One region of the Devosia sp. Root105 genome, then DNA from elsewhere that is predicted to be linked to it. Evidence: predicted binding sites of a transcription regulator. Region 1 holds the regulator's gene; each other region holds the start of a gene.
The links. The regulator LexA, encoded in region 1, represses DNA repair genes until DNA is damaged. The targets are predictions, from matches to a motif close to TGTTCNNNNTGTGTTCNG.

Region 1 (6,872 bases):
GCGGCTATCGACAAAGAGCTCGGCCTTGGTGTTCATCGCGGTTTTCCCTGGTCATAGGCAGCGACGGCCGCGGTGGCGCGCAATGCCACATCCGCGGCGGACATGCCGGGCTTGAAAATGTAGGTGCCGAGACCGAAGCCGGCGCAGCCGGCGGCGAAGTACTCGGTGAAATTATCGGGATTGGCGCCCCCGACGGCGTAAAGCGGAATGTCGGATGGCAGTACGGCCTTCATCGCCTTGATGCCCTTGGGGCCCAGCACTTCGGCCGGAAAGAACTTGAGGCCCGTGGCGCCCGAGCGGATGGCGGTGAAGGCGTCGGTGGGCGAGAAGACGCCCGGATACGAGGTCATGCCGCGCTCGATGGTGGCGCCGATCACCGAGGGATTGGTGTCGGGGGAGACGACGAACTGGCCGCCGGCATCAGCAACGGCATCGACGTCGGCGCGGCTCAGCACGGTGCCGGCGCCGATCAGCGCCCGGCCCTCGAACACCTTGGCGGCATCCTCGATGGAGCGCAGCGCCTCCGGCGAGTTCAGCGGCACCTCGATCATGGTGATGCCGGCGAGCACCAGGGCGTCGCAGACTTCGAGGGTTTCAGGAGGGGTGATGCCGCGAAGGATCGCGATGATGTGTCGGTGGGTCATGGTCTATGCCTGTCTTGCAGCCTTGAGGCCAGCGAGGGTGGCGTCGGTGGCGTCGATGATGCGGGTGCTGGCGCCCAGCCGGGCGAAGGCCATCTGGTAGAGCCCGCAAAGGCCGACGCTGCCGACCAAGGGGATCTCGGCTGCGCCGATCCAATCGCGCTGGCCGCCGATTTCAGCGCCGATGAGCAGACCCGACAGGAAACCGGCGCACCATGGTGCGCTGCGTCCCGAGAGGAGCGAACCGGCGCGAACCTTGAACAGCGTGGCAGTCAGCCGTTCGGGACGTTCCAGCCCCTGATCGAGGCCTGCTTCGAAGCCGCGCTCCCGATCTTCGCCTTCGAGTTCGCCACCCAGCGAGTGACGCAGCACCGAGTGGGTGCGCAGCAGTTCGAAGATCTCGCCGGTCATGGCGCTCGAGAAGCGCTCGAGCCTGGTGCCAGAGAGGAGCGCCCATTTGCTGTGGGTGCCGGGCATCACCGCCAGACCGGAGAAGCCCGGGAGCAACGATGACAGGCCCAGCAACTGGGTTTCCTCGCCGCGCATCACGTCCTCGGCGCCGACATCACGCAGGCAGACGCCGGGAAGAATGCGGGGGTTGAGCGGACCGGGCATGTCGGGCGCCACCGCGCCTTGAACGAGGCGACCAAGCTCGGCCGGCGCGTCGAGATAGGGGGCCTCGATCCAGCCCTGGCGGGCGCCGGCCATGCCGCAGATCAGCACGTCTTCGACATCCTCGGCGACACCGCTGAGCAGCGAGGTCAGCACATCGGGGTATTGTTCGCGGCTGAGGCGACCCATGCCATCCGGCGACGAGCGCGCGAAGGCGATCTCGCCGGCGGCGTCGATGCCCCATGCGCGCAGATTGGAAGTGCCCCAATCAACGGCGACCCATTCGACCTCTGCTGCCAAAACCTTCTCCCTGGCGCTGCACGTTTGCTGCGCACCGCCATGCCGCTAAAGCGCGATCGGGAAGGTTGTCCACTCTCCTGGTACGATCGCGACGGCCATTTGCATGGAGGCGCTGCCCGAGGATGCCTGAAGCCTCCCTTGGCGGCGCGGACCGTAACGTCTTTGCCGGCCCGGCCCTAGTGCAAATATCGGCGGGGAGGTTCGGTTTCATAAGAAAAAGGGCCGGCAAGGCTGCCGGCCCAAGGACCCGATTGGCGGTGGGTCTGGAGGTCAGTATTTGCGCAAGAGGCCAACCAGCCGGCCCTGCACCTTCACCCGGTCAGGCGGGAAGATGCGGGTCTCGTAGGCCGGGTTGGCCGCTTCGAGCGCAACGGAGTTGCCGCGGCGGCGAAGCCGCTTCAGCGTCGCTTCCTCGTCATCGACGAGGGCGACCACGATCTCGCCGGTCGAGGCCGCGTCCTGCTTCTTGATCAGCACGGTGTCGCCATCGAAGATGCCGGCGTCGATCATCGAATCGCCGCGGACTTCCAGTGCATAGTGCTCACCAGGCCCCAGCATTTCAGGCGGCACCATGATGGAGTGGCTGTGGGTCTGGATCGCTTCGATCGGCGTGCCTGCCGCGATGCGGCCCATTACCGGGATCGTCACCGCCCGATAGGAGTCGGCATTGACCACCGGTGCCGAGGGGCGGGCCGGAGGCGCCGACACCTTGCCGAGGTTACCCTCGATGACCGAGGGCTCGAAGCGGGCCTTGCGACCACCGAGCGAGGGGTTCATCGAATCCGGCAGCTTGATCACCTCGAGCGCGCGGGCCCGGTTGGGCAGGCGCCGGATGAAGCCACGCTCTTCCAGCGCGGTGATCAACCGATGGATGCCGGACTTGCTCCTCAGGTCGAGCGCGTCCTTCATCTCGTCGAACGAGGGTGGGATGCCGGACTCTTTCATCCGCTCGTGGATGAACATCAGCAGTTCGTGTTGCTTGCGCGTAAGCATGGGCGGCTCCGTGAGCAGAATCGGAACAAAGACTGAACGTGTTATACGTGTTCCAGTTATGTTCTGCAATCGAGCGGTGAATATTGCGTTACGATTGGGGGCGCAGCGAGCGGAATGAGCAGGTGTCGGGTCCAGGAACGCCGCTGCTGTCACCCATTGGCGAGGCGGCGGAGGAGGGCCGTGGCGGCAAGGAGGTCCGAGGTAGCCTTGCCTTCGGTGAAGGCGTGGTGAGTGCCGGCAAGGAGCTCGTAGGCGGCAGTCCGCCGGTCCCTCGACCACAGGCGTGCGAGGCTCATCGTGGCCCTCAGTTCCCAGGCGAGCGCTCCCTGGGTTCGAGCGAGATCGATGGCCTCCCGCAGCAGCCGCGTGCCGGCCTCGATATCGCCATCGGCGACCCTCGCGAGGGCGAAGGCCCGCAGGATCTCGGGTCGGCACCAGCCGCTGCTGTGTTCGGGGGAGAGCTTCAGCCCGCGCAGCGAGCCGGTGAGCGTCACCCAGGTCTCGGCCTGCAGGAAGCTCGCCGGCTGCAACAGGATGGCGCTTTCGCTGCGACGGCCTTCGCGGACGGCGATGTGGATCATCACCTTGCGGTAGAGATCGGCCCATGAGGTCCAGAGCGGCAGCCCGGCATGCTCGGCCGCGCGCTCCAGTTGCGTGATGTAGCCAACGGCTCGGTCATCCTCGCCGTACCACAGCAGCAAAGGGCAGGCGCCCAGGCCAATCGCTTCGCAGAGGGCCCAGGGACCTTGCTCGGCCGCGAAGTTCAGCGCCTCGAACAGCAGGTGGCGGGATTGGTCGGGCTTGCCCAGCAGCCACAGCCGGCGCGCCTCCAGGACGCGCAGGGCGCCCCTCGGCGGGGAGGTCAGAATGGCGAGCGGCGCCGGCAATTGCCAGTCGGGGCCAGCGATCATGGCGTTGGCGAGGCGGGCCGAGGCGGCATGGTCGCCGGCATAGTGCAGCGCCTCAGCCTGCAACCGGTCCGCGGTTTGCGCCAGATCGCGACGTCCGGCAGCGCGGGCATTGGCAAGAGCCGCCTGCGACAGCCCGGCGGAGCGCTGGAGGTGACCGGTGCGCAGCGCCAGGGCCGAGCGGACCAGCAGAAGTTCCGCATCGGCCCATGCGGCGGCCATGGTGCGGCCAAGGCGGGCCGCCTCGAGCAAGTGCCGGCCTTCGATGCGCAGCGGACCGGCGCGATCTTCCGTCAGCGTCGCCAGTTGCAGATGCAGCCGGAACCGCAGTTTGGCTGGCAGAAGCGCTCCGGCCCGTAGAGCTGTCACGGCGCGGCTACGCATCTCGTCATAGTGGCCACCCCGCAGCAGCAGGGGGCTCGCATGGGCCGCGAGGAGGGCGCCGGCGTCCAGGTCGCCATGCGGCGAAAGGCACCGGTCGAGTGCCTCGCGGACCTCCTCGACCAGGTCGCCATGCCGTTCCAGCCACTCGGCACGTGACAGCTTCTGCCACGCCTCGAGGGCATTGATGACATGCGACAGGGCGAGGTCGGCATGACGCCGTGCCGTCCGAGGCAAATCCTCTGACGCGGCGAGCCGTTCGGCGGCGTAGGCGCGCAAGGGGCGGGAGAGACGGTATCGCACTGCATGTCCACCCCGAGCGGTGAGCACCTGCGACTTTGCCACGAGGCCGCCCAGCGCGGCGATGACGCGCCGATCATCGAGGTCGCCGTCGGTGGTCACGGCAGAGGCATCAGCCAGGTCGAACGCGCCGGCGAAGATCGACAGCCGCCGCAGCACGATGCGTTCGTCGCCGGAGAGCGCGCCATGGTTGAGCTCATAGAGCCCGCGCATCGAACGGTGGCGCGGCGCAACGGTGCGGCGGCCATCGGACAGAAACTCGATACCGCGCTCGAGTTGGGTGCGCACTTCCTGCAGCCCGAACACCTGGATACGAGCGGCGGCCATATCGATGGCGAGCGGCAAGCCGTCGAGTTTGCGGCTGATGGCCACGAGGTGCCGGACGTCGCGGTCGCTGCCGCGCAGGGTTTCGTTGCCGGCCTGGACGCGCTCGATCAGCATGCGCACCGCGGCGTGGGTCATGGCCTCGTCCAGCCCGATATCGTCGCGTTCCGGCAGGTCGAGCGGCGCCAGGCGATAGACGTGCTCTCCGGCAGCTCGCAGCGGCTCGCTGCTGGTGGCGAGGACGTGGAGGCGCGGCAGCAGGCGCAGCACGGCTTCGATCGCGATGGCGGCGTCCTCGATCAGCGCGTCACAGCTGTCGATCAGCAGCAGTTTGTGAACATCCACCGGCCGGTCCCCGCTGCCCGCTGCGAGCGCCCGCAGCAACTCCGGCTCGACCCTGCGCCCGCCGGTCAGCGTGGAGAGGTCGACATAGGCGCCCCCGTCGGCGAAGCGACCGGCCAGCCGCTGCGCCGCCACGGCAGCGAGCGAACTCTTGCCGATGCCGCCCGGGCCCACGACGCTCACCAGCCGGCGCGCCGTGACCATGTCGGCAACGGCGCGCAGCGCCTCGTCACGGCCGATCAACTGGACCAGGCTACCTGGCAGTGTTGCGGGTGGGCCGTCGGCAGCGCGAGCAACCGGCGTTCTGCCGCCGACCGGCGCGATAAAGCGATAGCCGCGGCCCGAAACGTTGGCGATGTAAACCGGCCTGGTGGAGGAATCGTGCAGCGCACGTCGAATGGCGGCGAGGTGCACGCGCAGGTTCACCTCCTCGACGAAGGTCTCGGGCCACGCCACCCGGACCAGCTCCTCCTTGGTGACGAGGGCGCCGGGTCGCTCCAGCAGTGCGAGAAGAATGGCCATGGCGCGGCTGCCCAGACGCACCGGCTTGTCGTCCTCGAACAGCAGGTGGCGGGAGGCGTCGACGCTGAAGCCACCAAAATGCAGTAACTGGTCTTCGGACGCCCCGGCGGCATCCGGCGAGCGCAGCTTCAGCTCATTTGGCGGGCCATTCATCGGGTCAGGGGCCGAGGGTAGGGTGGTGCGGGGGCAGGAAACGGCCGCTGTGCAGCGCCGCCGTCTCGTCGATGCGCTTCACCCAGGCGATTGCGCCTTGCTCGAGGGCGGTAGCGCGGGCCTCTGCAAGAAGGCGCCGGGCGGCCGCGGGGTCGAACCAGATGGCCGTGCTTGCCTGGGTGCGCAGCACCTCGGGTTTGGTCCAGCCGACGGTGCCTTCGGCGACACGGCGCAGCGCCAGTTCGGAAATGGCGCGGCCGTCTACCGTTGCCAGGTGGTCGGCTTCGATCGCATCGAGGTTGTCGACCTCGAGCGGCTCCTCGTTGACCTCATCGGGATTAAAGCGGAGATCGATGGCCCGGAGCAGGCGGCGGCCCCAGTTGCGCCAGTAGTTGAGCCCGTCGCCGCCAGCTTCCTCCATCAGCTCGAACGCATAGGAGCGGGCGGCCTGTTCGTCATCGGTCCAGATGGCGATGGGAGCACAGGCCAGCGCAATGGCGTGACAGTTGGCGATGAGGTTGTCGCGGCGCGATCGCGCCAGGGTGTCGGCAGCGATCTCGACGGCCCCCTGGCCGTCGCCGGTAAGGCAGGCGATACGGGCGAGGACGATGCCCATCGAAACATAGGGGTGCACAGAGGTGCAGGGGATGAACCCCTTGGCCTCGCGTCGGACCCGTTCGGCTACCCGCTTCGCCTCGGCATGTTCGCCGAGAAAGTGCAGCGACTGGGCGATCGATTTGTAGGCGAACATTGGCTCGTCGAGCCGCTCGCGCGTCGCCTGCTCGACCATGTCGTAGGCGATTTGTCGGCAGCGCGGATAGTCCGCCTCGGTGAAGGTGGCGCACCACTGCATGGCCATTTCGGTGTGCGTGTCGGCCGCTGAGATCGTCATCGGCGCTGCCTCCGGATCGGTTGCGGAGACAATGCTGTCGCGGCGGACGGCAGCATGCCCCAGCAGAGACCCTAGCGAGTCGGCCAACCCGCGGCGTGTGAAGAGTTGCTAAGAAGCATGAATCGCTCGGCGCGCCGTTACGATACTTCACAGCGATTAACTGGCAGCATGACCGCCGCCGGATCAGCTTTGGACCACCGAGACAGAACTCGGTCTCACCAAGGAGAGATCCAATGCTTTCAACAAAGATGATCGCGCTCAGCCTCGCGACAGCGCTGCCGATGCTGCTCGCGGCCATGCCGCAGGCGCTCGCCGCCGAGATCAAGAATGTCGTGATGGTCCACGGCGCGTGGGCCGATGGCTCGGGCTGGCGGCCGATCTACGAGATCCTGAAGAAGGAGGGCTATAACGTCCGCATGGTGCAGAACCCGCTGACCTCGATCGAGGCAGACGTCGCTGCCACCGATCGGGTGCTGGACCGCATGGATGGCCCGGTCATTCTCG
Region 2 (6,872 bases), on a different contig from region 1:
ACCCCGTCCAGCTTCTCGCCGACCTGATCCGCCAGCCCTCAGTCACGCCGGAGCTGCATGGCGCGTTCGACGTGCTCGAGGCGGCCTTGGTGCCGCTGGGGTTCAGCTGCGAGCGCGTACGGTTCGAGGGGGATGGGTCCTATCCGGTCGACAACCTGTTCGCGACGCGCGGCAGCGAGGGCCGGCATCTGCTGTTTGCCGGGCATACCGACGTGGTGCCGCCCGGCGATAGCGCAGCGTGGCGGCATCAGCCGTTCGCGGCTGAGATCGTCGACGGGACGATCTATGGACGCGGCGCCGCCGACATGAAGTCGGGAATCGCGGCGTTCATCGCGGCGATCGCACGGGTGCCGGAGGCGGGGCGCATCTCGCTTGCCATCACCAATGACGAGGAAGCCGACGCGGTCAACGGCACCGACAAGCTGATGGCCTGGGCGGAAGCTCAGGGTCACCGCTTCGATTTCGCCATCGTCGGCGAGCAAAGCGCCACGGCGCGGGTGGGCGACAGCATCAAGGTGGGGCGGCGCGGCTCGCTCAACGGGCAGATCCGGGTGACCGGCACGCAGGGGCATGTCGCCTATCCCGACAAGGCCAACAACCCGCTGCCGACGGCGGCGCTGCTGATCGGGGCGCTGACCGGCAAGCTCGATGACGGCACCGAGCATTTTCCGCCCTCGAACCTCGAATTCACCTCGGCCGATGTCGGCAACGAGACCACCAATGTCATCCCGGCCTCGGTGCTGCTGCGTTTCAACGTGCGCTACAACGACCGCTGGACGCCGGAGAGCCTGATCGCGGCGATCGAAGAGGTGATCGGGAGCCAGGATTTGCGCGAATGCAGCGCCGAGTTCACCGTGGTCGGCCGTCCTTCCCGCTCATTCCTGTCGCCGCTCGGTGGGGGCGTCGAAACGCTGGTCGAGACCATCGCGCGACGCACCGGCATCCCGCCGGAACTGTCGACCGGCGGCGGTACGTCGGACGCGCGGTTCATCGCGGAATACTGCCCGGTGGTGGAGTTCGGGCTGCCCGGCCCGACCATGCACAAGGTGGACGAGAATGTGCGAGTCGCCGATGTCGAGGAGCTGACGGCGCTCTACGCCCAGTTCATCCGTGACTATCTGGGGGGCGAGTGATGGCGAACGGCTTTCTCAGCGCCGTGGGCACCGCAACGCAGACGGCGTTCGGCCGGGCGCCGGCCACCGACAGCCCGGCGACGGCGAGCTGGACGCATGCCGTCGCCGGCATCGTGGTGATGGCGTTGCTGCAGGTGGTGCTGCTGGTGGTGCCATTCGCAGGCGCGTTGCCGGAGGCACTGCGGGCGGTCGTCGATTTCGCCCTGCTGGCGCTGGTGATGACGGCGGTGCCGTTCGTCGTGGTCGGCGCGGCCGGATTGCTGCTGGGCAAGCAGGAACAGCTGCCCGGCTTCTTCCTGTTCCTGGCGCTGGTGCTGGCGCTGAGCCAACTGGTCGGCCTCATCATCGGGGCGTTCGGCATCAGCGCCGGCACGGCGATGATCGGTATCCTCGGCTACTTCGTGGCGCGGGCGGCAAAGAGCCTGTTCGGCATGGGCTGGGCCGGCGCGATCCTGCTCGGTGCGCTGGTGGCCGTCGCCTCGTTCGCTGCGAGCTTCATCTTCCTGATGCTGCCGACCGGGCAGGCGATGATGGCGGCGCCGTGAACGCCTTCGGCGAGCTGTGGCGCGCCATTGTCGGCTGGCTCGACCTGTTGACGGCGCGCCCGGGCGCGGCGCAGAAATTCAACCTCACCGGTCTCGGCCTCATCAACGCCACCGGCTGTTTCTTTGCCGTGGTGCTGGCGCTGATCCTCATCGAGAGTTCGCTCAGCGGCTTTCCCGGCTGGGCGACGGTCGTCCTCAGCCTTGTCGCCAATGCCCTGCAGCTCGGCGTCATATGGGTGGTGATCGCAGTGACGGCGCGGGTGTTTCGTACGCCTGGAGTAGCGATGGCGGTGCCCGCCACCTACGCCGTGGCGTTCGTCCTCGGGGTGTCGCTGCCGCTGGCCTATCTCGGCGGATCGAACATTCTCACGGCGACGCTCGGGGTCATCGGCTTTATGCTGTTCCGGGTGGCGCGCGAGGTCGGCAAACTCGGGATCGGCATTTCCGCCGCGTTTGCCATTCTTTCGATTGTCGCGCTTGTCGCCACCCGAGTCGGGCTCTACATGCTGACCACCGGACTGAACGGGGTCGGCTAGTGCCTGAACGCAGCAACGATATCTGGAACGAGGTGGCCTCGGCCGCCCGCGGCGTTGTGGCGCTGGTCATCGGTGACCGCCGGGCCAACGGCTATTTCGACTTCTCCGATCGCGGGCTGGTCGGCAGCTTCATCGCCTTCCTGGTGGTGGCGCTGCTCAACACCGCGGTGCCGCTGGTGCTGGGCGTGCCCGGAACGAGCGGTACGGCGTTCCGGGCCATTGCCACGGTGATCATCGTGCTGGCGCTGCAGATCGGCGCGGCGGCCCTGGTGCTGCGCCAGTTGAAGCGGCCCGATGCCTTGGTGCCCTACATCGTGGTCGACAACTGGGCGACCTTTTTCCTGACCATCGCCACGACGCTGCTCGGACTGGTGGGCGCCGGCGGCGAGCTGATGTTCATCGCCACGGGCATCGTGATCATCATCATCATGATCAACATCGCCCGGCTGATCCTGACGCTGACGCCCTGGCAGATCGCCTCATTCCTCGTGGTGCAACTGATCAGCGGCGTGATTGCACTGTTCGTGGTGAGCGCGGTGTTCCCGCTGTCGCCGGAGCAGTTGGCCGAACTGACGGCCGGCGCTGGAGCGGCTACGGCCCCCTGAAGCGCTGTCAGTAATCCACCTTGGTGAGGTAGAGCCCGTCGGGCGGGGCGAGCGGGCCGCAGCGGGCGCGATCGCGCGCATCGAGGGCAGCGCGGAAATCGCTTGGGCGCCATTTGCCGTCGCCCACCAGCTTCAGTGAGCCGACCATCGAGCGCACCTGCGAATGGAGGAAGCTCCGCGCCTTGGCGGTGACGATGATCATCTCGGCCTGCCGCGACACGGTGAAGATGTCGAGAGTGCGATCGGGCGACTTGGCCTGGCACTCGGCGGCGCGGAAGGTGGTGAAGTCGTGCTTGCCGAGGATCAGCTGCGCCGCCCTGTGCATCGCATCGGCATCGAGAGGCACCGGCACGTGCCAGACGCGGCCAGCATCGAGGCCGGGCCGGGCACGTCGGTTGAGGATGCGGTATTCGTAGTGCCGGGCGATGGCCGAGAAGCGGGCCTCGAAGCTTTCATCGACGCGATCGGCAGTGAGAATGGCCACCGGGTGCGGCTTGGTGTGATAGTTCAGCGCCTCGCGCACCTTGAATGGATCCCAGTCGCGCTCGAGGTCGAAATGCACCACCTGGCCGAGGGCATGCACGCCCGCATCGGTGCGACCGGCGGCCTGGGTGACGACGCTTTCACCGGAAAAGCGCTCGATCGCCTCCTCGAGCAGCTGCTGCACGGAGAGATCGCCCGCCTGCCGCTGCCAGCCGCAGAAGGGGCGGCCGTCGTATTCGATCGAGAGACGGTAGCGGGGCATCGCTAGAAAGGCCCCCTCACGATGCCCGCTCCGGCAACGCCCCTGCCCCACGCAGGAACGTCGCGGCGTCCATGGCGCCCTTACCTTCGCGCTGCACCATGGTGAGGCGGACGGCGCCGGCGCCGCAGGCGATGGTGAGGTCGGGAAGGATGGTGCCCGGGGCGCCCTCTGCGGCGACCAGCGTCGAGCGCAGCGCCTTGATGCGGGTGGGCGTGCCGTTAAGGCTCAGCTCGAACCAGGCGCCGGGGAATGGCGAGAGGCCGCGGATCAGGTTGTGCACCTCGCTCGCGGGCTTCGTCCAATCGATGCGGGCCTCGGCCTTGTCGATCTTACTGGCGTAGGTAACGCCCGCTTCCGGCTGTGGGGTGAAATGCAGGCTGCCACGGTCGAGCGCGGCGAGCGCCCGGCCCATCAGGTCGGCGCCGACCAGCATCATCCGGTCGTGCAGCTCGCCCGAGGTCATGTCGGGACCGATGGGCATTTCCTCGATCAGGCCGACGGCGCCGGTATCGAGGCCCTCGTCCATCTGCATCACCATGATGCCGGTGCGCGCGTCGCCCGCCATGACCGCCCGCTGGATCGGCGCGGCGCCGCGCCAGCGCGGCAGCAGCGAGCCATGGAGGTTGAGGCAGCCGAGCCGCGGGGCCTCGAGGATTGGCTTGGGCAGGATCAGGCCATAGGCGACGACCACCCCCACATCAGCATCGAGCGAGGCAAACACCTCCTGCTCGGGCGCCTGCTTCAGCGAGCGCGGGGTGAACACCGGGATGCCGAAGCCCTCGGCCGCCTCATGCACCGGCGACTTACGCTCAGCCTGGCCGCGGCCGGCGGGTTTTGGCGCACGCGTATAGACGGCGACCACCTCGTGGCCGGTCGAGACGATCTCGGTGAGGGTGGGCACGGCGAATTCCGGCGTGCCCATGAAGATGATTTTCATACGACCTCTCAGTCGGGATTTCGGGAGGCGCCGATGTTGGTGGTCGCCCCCTCCACCAGCTTCGCTGGTCCCCACGCGGTGAAGGCCTGAGGCCTTCATCCGCCTCCCCCGCTACGCAGGGGAGGACCACCGAGAGTCCGAGCTCAGCCCGCCTTCTTGGCGAGGCGCTCGGCCTTCTGGAACTTCTTCAGCACGCGGTCGCGCTTCAGCCGGCTCAGATAGTCGATGTAGAGCACGCCATCGAGGTGATCGAGCTCGTGCTGGACGCAGACCGCCAGGCGATCCTTGGCGTCGAGCTCCACTTCCTTGCCGTCGAGATCGGTGTAGCGGACGGTGACCTCAGCCGGACGCTCGACATCATAGTAGAGCTCGGGGATGGAGAGGCAGCCTTCCTCGGTGGTGACGGTCTCGTCGGAGTATTTGAGAATCTCGGGGTTGATCATGACCAGCGGCGCGGCCGGCTCGTCTTCCTTGGCGAGGTCCATGACGACGATACGTTTCAGCTCGCCGATCTGCGGCGCGGCGAGGCCAATGCCCGGCGCGTCGTACATGGTCTCGAGCATGTCCTTGGCGAGCTGCTTGATGCCATCGTCGATCTTCTCGATCGGCTCTGCAATGGCGCGCAGGCGCTCGTCGGGCAGGATCAGGATGGGGCGCTTGGCCATGAACGTTCAGTCCTTCATCGGGGGTTGCCGCTGAATATGGTATTTCCCCGGCGCCGGTCAACGGCCAGCCGGTTTACGCTCTGTTTACGCCAATTGCGGCGCCGAAGAACAATGCAGGAACAACGGCGTCGAATCGTGTAAGCTGAGGCGATGGATCGAGTGCTTTTCGTCATCGCCGACTTCCCCGTCACGCTTGAGATCGCCGCCTATGCGGCTGTGGGAGTCGTCGCGGCCCTCTTGGTGGCGCTGCTCGTCGTAGTGGTGCGCCAGTCGCGCGCCCGGGCGGAAGAGGCAGAGCAGCGCGCCGAAGAGGCAGCCGCGGCGCAGCTCAAGGCGCAGGAGACCGAACGCTACATCGCCGACATGGTTCGCGTGCAGTCGGAGATGACCGGCCGGATGCAGACGATGAGCGAGATTTTTGGCTCGCGCACCTCCGACCTGGCACGGCTGGTGAACGAACGGCTCGACAGCCAGGGCCAGCGCATCGGCGCGGTCATGCAGGAGAGCAACGTCAAGACCAACGAGAGCTTGGCGAAGCTCCAGGAACGGCTGGCGGTGATCGACCGGGCGCAATCCAACATCACCCAGCTCAGCCAGAATGTGGTGTCGCTGCAGTCGATCCTCGCCAACAAGCAGACGCGCGGCGCGTTCGGCCAGGGCCGGATGGAAGCGATCATCGGCGATGGGCTGGCGCAGAACGCCTATGCGTTCCAGGCGACGCTGTCGAACGGCAGCCGCCCCGATGCGCTGGTCTATATGCCGAACGGGGCGCCGTCGCTGGTGATCGACGCCAAGTTCCCGCTGGAGAGCTGGCAGGGCTTTTCAGGTGCCGGTGACGGCGAGGACCCGCGTTTCGCGGCCAGCCGGTTCCGCAACGACATGGGCGTCCATATCAAGGCGATCTCGGAAAAATACCTGATCGCCGGGGAGACCGCTGACACGGCCTTCCTGTTCGTGCCGTCGGAATCGATCTTTGCGGACCTGCACGAACATTTCGAGGATGTGGTGCAGCGTGCGCTGAAGGCGCGCATCGTCATCGTTTCGCCGTCAATCCTGATGCTGTCCATCCAGGTGGTGCAGGCGCTGCTGCGCGACGTGAAGATGCGCGAAGAGGCCTATCGCATCCAGACCGAGGTGCGGGCGCTATTGACCGATGTCGGCCGGCTGGACGAGCGGGTGCGCAAGCTCCAGACCCACTTCACCCAGGCCGCCGGGGATATCGGCGACATCGTCACCTCGTCCTCAAAGATCGTGAAGCGCGGCGAGCGGATCGAGGCGATGGAGTTCGATGAAGCCCGGCCGGAGCCGCAGCGGCTCGCCGGCGAATAGCCTGCTCACATCGCCTCACAAGCGTGCGAGCGTCATCCCCAAGTCCGGTTGCACGCCTTAGCCTCCCCCGCGTCAAAACGCAGGAGGACGGCGAAATGGACGAGAGGGATACACCCCAGATCTCGCAGGAGATGATCAATCTCTTCGACGACTACACCCACCTGAGCCTCGACCGCCGTAAGTTCATGGACAATCTCGCTAAGCTCGCAGGCTCGATGAGCGCGGCGACGGTGGCAGCGGCGCTGATGGCATCAAACGCCAAGGCGCAGGGTCTGGTGCCGGAGGACGATGCGCGGCTGGTTGCCGAGGACGTGACCTATCCGGGCGCGAAAGGCGAGATGCGCGGCTACCTCGCCTACCCTGCCGAGGGCGGACCG
Region 3 (6,872 bases), on a different contig from region 1:
CGGCAAAGCAGCCAACCTTCACCAAGACGATGCAGCTCGGCATCGTGGTGCCCAACCTCGAGGCGGCGGTCCGTGCCTATGAGGAGCAGTATGGCATCGGGCCATGGGAGTTCATGGAGATCGGGCCCGAGAACGCCGAGAATGTCCTGGTCGACGGCAAACCGGCCGAGTGGCGCTCGCGCATCGCCATGACGATGATCGGCGATGTGATGTGGGAGCTGATCGAACCACAGGACGAGAACGACATGTTCGGCAAGTTCCTCGCCCAGCGCGGCGGGGTCGGCGGCGTGCACCATGTCGCGGTAAGGACGCCGGACTTCCGGCAGGCGCTGAGGGACCAGAAGGCGCGTGGCGGGCAATCCACCCTCAGCGGCACCTTTACCGGCATCGAGGTGCACTATCTCGATAGCGCCCCGGATATCGGGGTGATCCTCGAGGTGTTCAGCGGCATGCCGGACCTCTAGGCGCCGAGCGCCCACTCGAGTACCGGATCGCGGCCGGCGACGAAGTCGGCATAGCTGGTATCGATCTGCTGGTCCGGATGAAAGCTGTCGGCGTCCTCCGGACCGAAGCGGTAGAGCCGGGTTGCGGCCGAGACCCGCAGCCCGGAGCCGGGCAGCGTGAACCAGCCGTTCTCCTGGTAGCCGAATGGCCGGGCGCCGATCGGCTCACCGACGAGGATCGCTTCGGTTTCGCGGTGGAAATCGATGGCGTTGACCATGCTCGCGGAGAAGGTGCGGCGACCGACCAGCACGAACAGCTGACCCGCGACCAGCCCCAGCAGCTCGATGGGGAGCAGCAGCCACTGCCGACCCGCAAGGAAGTTGCCGCCACCGTTCCGCCTGAGGTCGACGATGAGCCGTCGCGCCGGCTGTTGCTTGAGGGTGTCGAACAGCCCGAGGGCATTGGCCTCGAGCCCGCCATAGGAACGAAACTGCACGTAGACCGCATCCCGTTCGGCCACATGCGAGAACCAGAACTGTTCGTCCATACGTTGCATCGAGAGCGGAGCGTGCTCGGCGGTCAGCAGCGGCTCGTCGCCTGGGCCCGGGGTGACAGCCACCTCGGTTCCGGCGGTATCGATGAAGCGAAAACCGCGGTGGGATGCCCAGAGCCGAGAGCACCTCGGGCTCCCGCATAAGCTCGACGCTCTGCGCCAGCACATAGCCGGCGTTCTCGCCCTGCGGAATGAGCTGTTGCAACCGACCCTGGACATCCGCCACCGGTTGCTCGCCGATCGCCACCAGCTGAGTGCCGATCAACGTGCGGTGGGCAGCCGTGGCGCGAACCACCGCAAGTTGATCACCGAACCAGCAGAACTCGACCGGAAATTTCGGCCGAGGCGGCGCGGCGACGAAGGTGTGGCCGTCCCCGATGCTGGCCGCGATGCCGCGCAAGGCAACGACCGCCGCGGCATCGGATAGCGAGGGCAGCCGAGCAGACAGCTCGGCCACCTTCGCCTCGAACGCCGCCTGCGAGATGAGATGAAACGGCTGTCGATGCCGGGTGACGATCCCTTCGGCCAAATGAGCCAGGTCGGCCTGCCAGTCATTGGGGCTTTCGATGGTCCGCCTCCCTCAATCGAGTCCGCCCGCCGGCCCTCGCTACGGCCGGACGATGCCGCCATCGCGGCGGCGGTCTTCGGCCATGTAGTGCGACTTCGCCGCCTTGTCCGGATCGAGCAGCGCTTCGGCCTTCTTCACGTCGATATCGATGCCAAGCCCGGGCTGCTCGTTGCCGTAGAGGTAGCCGCCCTCGAGCACGGCGTGGCCGGGGAACAGTTCGTACTCCTCGGGCTTGAAGTGGTTCTCCTCCTGGATGCCGAAGGCGGTGGAGGCGAGATCGACATGCATCGCCGCCATCTGGTTCACCGGGTCGTTGTCGCCACCTTCCTGCCAGGCGGTCTGCACGCCGAACCATTCGCACAGCGTCGCGATCTTGCGCGCCTGGGTGATGCCGCCGCCCTTCGAGATACGGACGCGGACGAAATCGACCAGCCGCTCGGTGATCAGCGGCAGATATTCGTGCGGGTTGACGAACAGCTCGCCCATCGCCTGCGGCGTGGCGCATTGCTGACGCACCTGGCGGTACCAGCCGACCTGTTCGGGCGAGAGCAGATCCTCGAGGAAGTAGAGCCGATAGGGCTCGAGGAGCTTGGCCAGCTGCACGGCATTGGTCGGCGCCAGGTGCTCGTGCACGTCGTGGGTAAATTTCGGTCCCCAGCCGAGCTTGTCACGCAGGTGCGCGAACATCTCGGGGATGGCCTGCAGGTAGGCGTCGTCGTCAAAGGCCTTGTCCTGCGGCCAGTGATCTTTCGGCCCGCGGGCATTGGCGCGATCGAGGAAACCGCCGCCGCCGTAATTGCCCAGCTGGCAGCGGATGACCGTGTAGCCCTCCTCCCAGTAGCGGCGGACATCGTCCTCGAGCTCGGTGAGCGAGTCGCCCTGGGCGTGGGCGTAAGCGGCGACAGCGCTGCGGGTCTTGCCGCCGAGCAACTGGTAGACCGGCATGCCGGCTTCCTTGCCCTTAATATCCCACAACGCCATGTCGATGCCGGCCTGGGCGGTGTTGCCGATGGCCTCGTTGCGCCAGTAGCTCTGGGTATAGACGGACTGCCAGATGTCCTCGATGCGGCTGACATCGCGACCGATCAGCAGTGGCGTGACGTTCTCGATCGCCGCCTCTACCACCTTGGCGCGGTAGTGGTCGGAGGCCGATCCGATGCCGTAGAGGCCGGGCTGGTCGGTCAGAACCTTGACGAACAGCCAGGTGCCGTCGGCGCGCGTGCGGATCGTCTCGATCCCGGTGATCTTGGTCATCTCTTCCCTATGTCTGCTTGTTCCGGCCGCTGGTCGGGCCGTTCGGAGTCGCGAGGAGGTGAGCTTCGCAACCGGCGGCGGCGGAGGCAAGTTGGGCGAAGGTCGAGCGCACCGCTTCGGTGCAATTTGTTCTCTTTTTGTTCTTGACTCCCGCTCAGCCTCACTGGTTCCTTGTGTGTCCCTAAGCCGGAGGACCGATGAGATGACCGATCTGCCACAGCTGTCGATGTTCGCTGAGGACACGCGGCCACTCAAGTCGATCAGGGTGCCGCCACGGCAGGGGCGCGACCCGGTCTTCTTCGCCGTGCTGGTCGGTGGCGGGATCCGCCCGGCATTGCAGGAGATCGTCGACGAGCAGCGGCGCCTCTACGGCATCACGGCGGCGCTGTTGCCGGCAACGACGCTCCATATCTCGCTGGTCGGCGTCGGCTTCTACCAGGAACTGAGCGGCAGCGACCTCGCGGTGGCGATGGCGACCGGTGAGGCGATCGGCTTTCAGCCATTCGATATCGCCCTCACCCGGCTCGCCAGCTTCCGCCGCAAGGTGGGCTCGCCACCATTGGTGCTACGTCCGGGTTCGGACACGCCGCTGGTGGAGCTTGCCCGGCTGCTGCGCTGGGGCATGCTGGAGCGCGGCTTCGAGGTGCGCTCGGCCGCCAGCGAGGCGTTCCACCTGACGCTCTGCTACGACCGGGTGCACGCGCCCGAGGTGGTGCTGGAGCGGCCGCCGACATTGCGGGTGGACGGGTTCGCGCTGGTCCGCAGTTTTTATGGGCAGGGACGGTATGAGGTGATCGGGGAGTGGCCACGGCGGTGAAGGCACGGACGCTCCACCAGCCCATCTCCTCGTTGGCGCCGATGGGAGGCACAGGGCCTCCGCTCCCACCGCGTGTCATGCCAGCGAAAGCTGGGACCCATCCATCAGCTGGCGCGAGCCGCGAGTTGGGTCCCAGCTTTCGCTGGGATGACAGCCGGTGAGATGGCAAGGTCGGGCCCACCATGGGCCCCTTGGAATTCTCCCCCGCAAAGGGGAGACGAGACCGGTGACTGCGGCCGTTGGTTGTTCACTCTTCGTTCTTGCCTTTGCCCCCATAGTCGGCTACCTGTCGTCGACTCCTCCGGGGCATCTCATGGCGCGTACCAAAACCTCCTATGTCTGCCAGGCCTGTGGCGCCCTGACCACCAAGTGGCAGGGGCGGTGCGAGGCGTGCGGCGAGTGGAACACCATCGTCGAGGAGATCGTCGATTCGGGCGTCGGCGCCGGGCCGAAATCGGCAATCGCCGGCGGCCGGCCGATCGAGCTGCTGCCGCTGGCCGGTGAAACCGAGACGGCGGCGCGGGTCGAGACCGGCATCGGCGAGCTCGATCGGGTGACCGGCGGCGGCTTCGTCATGGGCTCGGCGGTGCTGATCGGTGGCGATCCGGGCATCGGCAAATCCACCCTGTTGCTGCAGGCGGCGGCCGCGCTGGCCGAACGCGGCCGGCGCATCGTCTATGTCTCCGGCGAAGAAGCGGTGGCGCAGATCCGGCTCCGGGCGCAGCGGCTGGAGCTGGGCGATCGTCCCGTGCTGCTGGCGTCTGAAACCAATGTCGAGATCATCCTCGCCACGCTGCAGAACGGCCCGCCGCCGGACCTGGTGATCATCGATTCGATCCAGACGCTGTGGACCGATCGGGTCGAGAGCGCCCCGGGCACCGTCACCCAGGTGCGCACCTCGGCGCAGGCGCTGACCCGCTTCGCCAAGAAATCCGGCGCCGCCGTGGTGCTGGTCGGACACGTCACCAAGGATGGGCAGATTGCCGGGCCGCGCGTCGTCGAACACCTGGTCGACGCGGTGCTGTATTTCGAGGGCGACTCCAGCCACACCTTCCGCATTCTGCGCGGCGTGAAGAATCGCTATGGCGCCACCGACGAAATCGGCGTCTTCGAGATGTCGACACTGGGCCTGCGCGAAGTGGCCAACCCCTCGGCATTGTTCCTCGACCAGCGCGACAAGGACGCGGCGGGGTCTGCCGTGTTCGCCGGCATGGAAGGCACACGCCCGATGCTGTGCGAAGTGCAGGCGCTGGTCTCGCCCTCGCCGCTCGGCACGCCGCGCCGCGCGGTGATCGGCTGGGATTCGTCGCGGCTGTCGATGGTACTGGCGGTGCTGGAGACGCGCTGCGGGGTGCGGATCGGCGCCAACGACATCTATCTCAACGTCGCGGGCGGGCTGAAAATCAACGAGCCGGCGGCCGACCTGGCGGTGGCGGCGGCGCTGATCTCGTCACTGACCGGCTCGCCGCTCCCCTCGTCCAATGTCTATTTCGGCGAGATCTCGCTGGCCGGCGGCGTACGCCCGGTGGCCCATGCGGCGCAGCGCCTGCGCGAGGCGCAGAAGCTCGGTTTCCTGGGCGCGGTAACCGGTCGGCTGGGCAAGGGCGACGTGCCCAACGGCATCGCCGTGGGCGAGTATGCCGAGCTCGCCGAGCTCATCGGACGCATCGCGGCCCGTGGTCAGCGGCAGGCGGCAGAGTAGCGCTTTGGCCACGCCTTCTGCTTTCCGTGAACATCGGCCATGCACCTCATCCTCCGTGCTTGGCTTTGCCACGATTAATGGTTACACGGGACCCTGAAGCGGGTCCCAGGGGCGGATTTTCTCTATGTTGACTGCATTTGACGTCGGCATCGGCGTTCTCGTCCTGATTTCGGCGATCCTGGCTACGGCCCGTGGATTCACGCGTGAAATCCTGTCGTTAGCGACCTGGGCGGGCTCCGCGGCGATTGCCGCCTATGCCTATTTCAACCACAAAGAGATCGCGCGCGGCTATATCGCCGAGCCGATCGTGGCCGACATCGTGACGGTGCTCGGCACCTTCATCGTGGCGCTGATCATCCTCCACCTGATCACCATGCGGATCGCCGATTTCGTTGTCGACAGCCGCGTCGGGCCGCTCGACCGCACGTTGGGGTTCATCTTCGGCGTCGCCCGTGGCGTGCTGATTGCGGTGATCGTGGTGATCTTCGGGCTGTGGCTGATGCCCTCGAACCTGCCCTCCTGGGCGGCCGAGTCGCGCTCGCTGCCGATCCTTCGCAATTTCGGCGACAGCCTGATCGCGCTGTTGCCGCCTGATCTCGAGAAGCAGGTCACCGACATCCTGCAGCGTGGCGCCGGTGGCGGCACGGGCGAGGATGCGTCGCCTGACGACGTGCCGACGCCGGATGCCGACGTGCCCAACGAAGAAGGCACCGACCAGCTCGAGAACGACGCGCCGCTGGAGCCGCCGGCCGAGGGGGCCGCGCCCAACGCCTGATGAAATTCGGGTGAGCGCATTGCATATTTGTGAACGGGGCCGCATCTGCGGTCCCGTCTTGTTTGGCCCGACCTGAACCCTGGAGGTGCCCGATGACCCAGAACGCCAAACCGATCGCGGAATGGGACCATGATACGCTGCGCGAGGAGTGCGGCGTGTTCGGCATCCTCGGCCACCCCGAGGCCGCAACCCTCACCGCGCTCGGCCTGCACGCGCTGCAACACCGCGGACAGGAAGCGGCGGGCATCGTCAGCTTCGACGGCAAACAGTTCCATTCGGAACGCCAGCTCGGCCTCGTCGGCGATCACTTCACCGACCCGGCGACCGTCGGACGGCTGCCCGGCCATCTCGCCATGGGCCATGTCCGCTACTCGACCACCGGCGAGACGATCCTGCGTAACGTGCAGCCGCTGTTCGCCGAGCTGGAAGTCGGTGGCATCGCCATCGCCCATAACGGCAACTTCACCAACGGCCTGACGCTCAGGAAGCAACTGATCTCACAGGGCGCCATCTGCCAGTCGACCTCGGACACCGAGGTGGTGCTGCACCTGATCGCCCGCTCCAAGAAAATCGCCTCCTCGGATCGCTTCATCGATGCCCTGATGCATCTCGAGGGCGCGTTCGCGCTGGTGGCGATGACCCGCACCAAGCTGATCGGCGCACGCGATGCCAACGGCATCCGCCCGCTGGTGCTGGGTGACCTCGACGGCAAGCCGATCTTTGCGTCGGAGACCTGTGCGCTCGACATTATCGGCGCCA

Region 2: rmuC (DNA recombination protein RmuC) is a predicted target of LexA. The motif match lies at 5,271-5,288, and genes of this name have one in related genera.
Region 3: radA (DNA repair protein RadA) is a predicted target of LexA. The motif match lies at 3,881-3,898, and genes of this name have one in related genera.

Annotation. Positions count from the first base shown of each region.
Region 1 covers NZ_LMCR01000016.1:96,779-103,650, reverse strand. Annotated here, with positions in the region: gene ASC68_RS16500 (SMP-30/gluconolactonase/LRE family protein) at 1-36, opposite strand, end outside; gene ASC68_RS16495 (2-dehydro-3-deoxy-6-phosphogalactonate aldolase) at 33-644, opposite strand; gene ASC68_RS16490 (2-dehydro-3-deoxygalactonokinase) at 648-1,553, opposite strand; gene lexA (transcriptional repressor LexA) at 1,824-2,546, opposite strand; gene ASC68_RS16480 (winged helix-turn-helix domain-containing protein) at 2,696-5,476, opposite strand; gene ASC68_RS16475 (hypothetical protein) at 5,481-6,368, opposite strand; gene ASC68_RS16470 (alpha/beta hydrolase) at 6,602-6,872, shown strand, end outside.
Region 2 covers NZ_LMCR01000019.1:609,209-616,080, forward strand. Annotated here, with positions in the region: gene dapE (succinyl-diaminopimelate desuccinylase) at 1-1,133, shown strand, start outside; gene ASC68_RS25420 (hypothetical protein) at 1,133-1,678, shown strand; gene ASC68_RS25425 (hypothetical protein) at 1,675-2,214, shown strand; gene ASC68_RS25430 (hypothetical protein) at 2,214-2,819, shown strand; gene truA (tRNA pseudouridine(38-40) synthase TruA) at 2,827-3,564, opposite strand; gene fmt (methionyl-tRNA formyltransferase) at 3,581-4,501, opposite strand; gene def (peptide deformylase) at 4,645-5,166, opposite strand; gene rmuC (DNA recombination protein RmuC) at 5,317-6,495, shown strand; gene ASC68_RS25455 (dienelactone hydrolase family protein) at 6,591-6,872, shown strand, end outside.
Region 3 covers NZ_LMCR01000012.1:786,300-793,171, forward strand. Annotated here, with positions in the region: gene ASC68_RS12465 (VOC family protein) at 1-464, shown strand, start outside; gene ASC68_RS12470 (S41 family peptidase) at 461-1,063, opposite strand; gene ASC68_RS12475 (hypothetical protein) at 1,083-1,424, shown strand; gene ASC68_RS12480 (enolase C-terminal domain-like protein) at 1,605-2,819, opposite strand; gene ASC68_RS12485 (2'-5' RNA ligase family protein) at 3,022-3,636, shown strand; gene radA (DNA repair protein RadA) at 3,950-5,338, shown strand; gene ASC68_RS12495 (CvpA family protein) at 5,463-6,113, shown strand; gene purF (amidophosphoribosyltransferase) at 6,206-6,872, shown strand, end outside.